DNA from 2 places in the Colwellia sp. BRX9-1 genome. Region 2 is predicted to be linked to the other one. Evidence: riboswitches for the same ligand, from Rfam matches in the RefSeq annotation. Region 2 holds a riboswitch; the other holds the start of a gene.
What was found. A riboswitch is a leader RNA that binds a small molecule or an ion and turns the genes downstream of it on or off. The one in region 2 is predicted to bind cobalamin.

Region 1: it holds a riboswitch for cobalamin, as region 2 does, so the genes downstream of both, cobO (cob(I)yrinic acid a,c-diamide adenosyltransferase) here and H4J76_RS06185 (TonB-dependent receptor) in region 2, are expected to answer to the same signal.

What each region holds. Positions count from the first base shown of each region.
Region 1 is NZ_JACGVM010000007.1:2,820-5,234, forward strand. It holds gene cobO (cob(I)yrinic acid a,c-diamide adenosyltransferase) at 189-794, opposite strand; cobalamin riboswitch at 917-1,061, opposite strand; gene H4J76_RS08545 (M13 family metallopeptidase) at 1,213-2,415, opposite strand, start outside.
Region 2 is NZ_JACGVM010000004.1:126,702-129,116, forward strand. It holds gene H4J76_RS06180 (MarR family winged helix-turn-helix transcriptional regulator) at 13-459, shown strand; cobalamin riboswitch at 855-1,026, shown strand; gene H4J76_RS06185 (TonB-dependent receptor) at 1,056-2,415, shown strand, end outside.

The DNA of each region.
Region 1 (2,415 bases), on a different contig from region 2:
CTTATTAAAATTAAGATAGGTCGTCTTTGTAGTAAAAGTGATCTGAAGAGATCAATCTCAAACATTATGCGTGTAACACATGAAAGCTCGATTTTAGGTTGTCATTTCGCCATGCTGATACTGAAATAAATTCAGCATGACGTAGTTGGTATCAGCATGACGTAGTTGGTATCAACACGGCTGAGTTATTACCAATCAATACCTTTTTGTGCTTTTATATTATTATCAAAAGCATGTTTAATCGATTGCACTTCACTAACCGTATCAGCTAATTCTAAGAGTGAACGATGTGCGCCACGGCCTGTGGCTATTACATGTTGCATAGGCGGGCGATTAGCGATGGCGTCTAATACTTCATCAAGATCAAGGTATTTAAACGACAGCATGTAAGTCAGTTCATCAAGTAGCACAACATCAATGGTTTCGTCAGCTAATAGTTTCTTTGCTTCTTTCCAAACAAGTTGAGCAGCGGCAATATCGGTTGATTTATCTTGTGTATTCCAAGTAAACCCTGTTGCCATCACGTGAAAAGGTACGCCGAGCTTTTCTAGGACATTTCTTTCGCCACAAGCCCAAGTGCCCTTTATAAATTGAATGGCTGCTGCGTTTAGACCGTGTCCTACTGCGCGAGTTAGCGTGCCAAATCCTGATGTTGACTTACCCTTACCGTTACCTGTAATTACAATTAATATACCGCGTTCATCAGTGGCAGCATCAACTCTTGCATCAACTTTATCTTTTACTTTTTGCATGCGTGCTTGGTGTTTTTCACTTTTTTGTGTTTCGTCAACCATGAGTATTCCTATTGATAATTATAGTCATTTTAAAGAGGAGAAAAGGCAAGGCTAACGTTAAGGGGGTCCCTTAAAAAATAGCAATTTACCGTGTATTCCCGCACGATTTTATTGATGTTAATGGTGGTGATTTTATTGTGGATAGGTATGCTGACTCATTGGCAACTCTTAAGTCACTACAATTTACAGTTGCGGGAACAGTCAAGGTTTCTCACCTTATTCCCTAAACACGTTTACGTTGCATTAGTTTACGAGATTTTTAATTATTTACAATATCTAGCGGCATTAAACACCATTGATTTTATGTTTTTGATAAATAGAATCTAAGGCAAGGAATTTTCAGTAATAAAAATGCCAACAATAGTTGTTGGCATTTTAGTGTTTTCTAATAATAACGTTATTTAACTAAGCCATTGGCTTACCAAATTTTTACACGTTTCTCAGGGGCGATATACATAGCATCACCTTCTTTAACGTTAAACGCTTTGTAGAATTCAGGCATGTTAGATAAAGAGCCTAATGCACGGAACTCACCAGGTGAATGAGGGTCAGTTGCTACTTGATTACGTAATGATTTCTCAACCTTTTTTCCACGCCATACTTGAGCAAAGCCCATGAAGAAACGTTGATCGCCAGTTAGTCCGTCAATTACCGGTGCTTCTTTACCATTTAATGAAGCAATATAAGCTTTATACGCGATAGTTACCCCTGATAAATCACCAATATTCTCGCCCAGTGTTAAAGAACCGTTTACATTTAAGTCTTCAAATACTGAATAGCCATCGTATTGTTTTACCAAGTCATCGGTGCGAACTTTAAAGGCCGCTAAATCTGCTTCAGTCCACCAGTTACGCATGTTACCGTCGCCATCATACTTACTCCCTTGGTCGTCAAATCCGTGACCCATTTCATGACCGATAACCGCGCCAATACCGCCATAGTTAACCGCATCGTCAGCAGCTAAGTTGAAAAATGGTGGTTGTAATATGGCTGCAGGGAAAACAATTTCATTCTTAGTTGGATTGTAATAAGCATTAACAGTTTGCGGCGTCATGCCCCATTCTTGCTTATCAATTGGACCACCTAACTTAGCGACTTCTTTTTGATGAGAAACACTACCAGAACGCATTTTATTGCCCACTAAGTCATCACCTTTAATAACAAGTGCGGAGTAATCTTCCCACTTATTTGGGTAACCAATTTTAGGATCAAAGCTTGCTAGTTTTACATGGGCAGCTTTTTTAGTTGAATCAGACATCCACTCTAGTTCATCAATACTTGCACCATATGCTCCGCGTAAGTTTTCAACAAGTTGTGTCATTCGGGTTTTAGCTTCGGGCTTAAAGTGACGGCTCACATAAACTTTACCAATAACCTCACCTAAATTGCTGTTAACTACGCCAACACCACGCTTCCACATTGGACGTTGTTCTTTTTGTCCTCTTAACTGCTGAGAATAAAAGTCAAAGTTTTCATTATCTAAGTCAGCGGTTAAAGAACCAGCAAAGTTACTTAAGGTATGGAAAGTTAAGTAAGTTTGCCAATCAGCTAATGAGGTTGCTGCAAATATTTCGCCAAAACCTTTAACAAATGAAGGTTGGTTAATAATGATGTCTTTTTG
Region 2 (2,415 bases):
CATAACTAAACGATGAAAAGCTTACACTTAACCAACTTTTTTCCTTATCAGCTGACGCAACTGCAAGTAAAAGTGAGTGATAACATTGCTGACATTTACACAGGAAGATTTGAGCTTTCTCGTCAAGAATGGCGAGTGCTAGCCAGCTTAGGTAACGGAGAGTTATTATCCGCAAAGCAGATAGGTGAACAAACTAACTTAGAAAAAATGCCGGCGAGCCGCGCAATAACAAGGATGCAAGCTCAGGGATTATTGGTTAAAAACACAGATAAATCCGATAAACGCTCTTCGCTATTAAAACTAACCACGCAAGGTTTGGCTATATATCAACAGTTAATACCTATGGTGCTAGCTCGTGAGCAAGAACTATTATCGGTATTAAGTGCTGAAGAAAAAAATCAGCTAGCTAATATTATTGAAAAATTAACTTTAAAATCAGTGGATATAGCGAATCAATAACAATGACAATTGTCGCTGATAATGACTGACCAAACTCACCATTAAACAGCCTAGGTGAAATTGGCAGACAATAAATACCTACCGTAGAGCTTAGGTTTTATCGGCTGTTATTGAACGATTCATTATTAATTAAAAAGAAGAAATTGCCGTCACTAAAGTGTCAGTAACTTCAAAAAATGCCTCACCAGATCATCGTTAATACCATCAGATAAAATAGTCTGGCAACAAAGTTTTTCTGATAATACGACATGTTTTACCTCTGAACTCAAAGGGCTGAGTCAAAATAAAGAGTAAATGACGTTGCGTTAAACCCGTCAAACGATTAAAGCTAACTAGCCATGAACTATAGATTTAATACTCTAACTGTTGACAAGCTATATTAATAGTCTCAAAATAACGACCATAATTGATTAGGTGCTCAATATTTATACTTTAACAAGGTATGAATTAGAGATAATCGGGAAGTTAGTACATGCTATGCATAATTCTAACGCTGCCCCCGCAACGGTAATACTTTACGCTATGTAAAGTTAAGCCCGGAGACCGGCCTAAATGATATCGAATGACTTGCAGTGCGGTGGGCGCTACGGAATTTAATGACATTAGCAATAGCTAGTTGTCATGATCCTTCCGTACCTCCCTCAAAATTTTTTGAGGTTATTATTTTTTCTTATTTACGAAATATCTTTGTTCTTTTACTCATAGCGATGCCTGTATTTGCGCAAGTAGGAGACGTGTCAACTGACGATATAGAAGTCATTGAAGTTGTTAATGATCAGTCATTTAATACACCTAATTATCAAGTATTACATCGCGAAAGCTTTATATACTCATCGCAAACGCTTGCCGATATTTTACAGTCGATAAATGGCATTCAAATTCGCCAAATAAGTGGAATTGGTAATCCTGTCTCTGTTTCAATTAGAGGGTCGAGTAGTAAGCAGGTCCAACTTTATATTGATGGTCAACTTATTAACGATAGCCAATTTGGTGGTTTTGATTTAAACCAGATACCCACAGAACAAATTGAAAGTATTGAAATCAGTAAAAATCAAGCGATTGGTACCGGCGCTACCCCTATAGGTGGTGTTATTCGCATTAACACTTACAACCCCACTGAAGACTCCAGTAAATTAACCTTGGCCACGGGCTCATTTGGCTATCAAGAAGTTAATGCGCTTTATAATAAAGCATTTAAAACTCACAGTCTGTCTTTTGGTGGTCATTATATTAACAGTGACAACGATTACGATTTTATCGTTCCTGCGGGCTTTAGTAGTAGTGATACGTCTGACAGACAAGCATTAAGAAATAATGAGTTTACAAAGAAGTCTTTTTTTATAAACGACATATTCCAATTTAATCAACATCAGATCAGGGTCAATGTACAATATAACGATCAAGAAAAAGCCCTGCCTAATTACCAAAACAACTCCCCTGAAAACAATTCGACGTTAAACTCTGACAACTTACGCTATAGCTATCAACATCAATGGTTAAGCAAATCCCCTTGGCTAAATTCAATTGAATTTGAAGCCTACGCTGAAAATAAAGATGAGCGTTATATTTCAAGTCCCGACTCGATAAAACTTGATATCAATGATTATGAAACAACAAAAAAACATATCGGCTTTAAACCTTACCTTACATGGAACGAGTTTAATCTAATGCCATTTGTCAGTTTTAATAAACAAAATTTCAGCTCTGTTAGCGAACACAACGGAAAACCAACACAATGTAATGGTATAGCGTCATGTGATATTTCAGCAAAAAAAGAACAACTCAACATAGGCTCTCGCATTGAGTGGCAACCCGAGTCACTCCCCATAGAAGTGTATGCATTGTTGAGTAACCTACAAGAGAAAAATTCAAACATAGCGATTAATCAATCCAGTGCAGCTAAGTTTGTAGCCAATGATAATTATCAAACAACTGAAGTCGGGTTAAGCTTTAAGC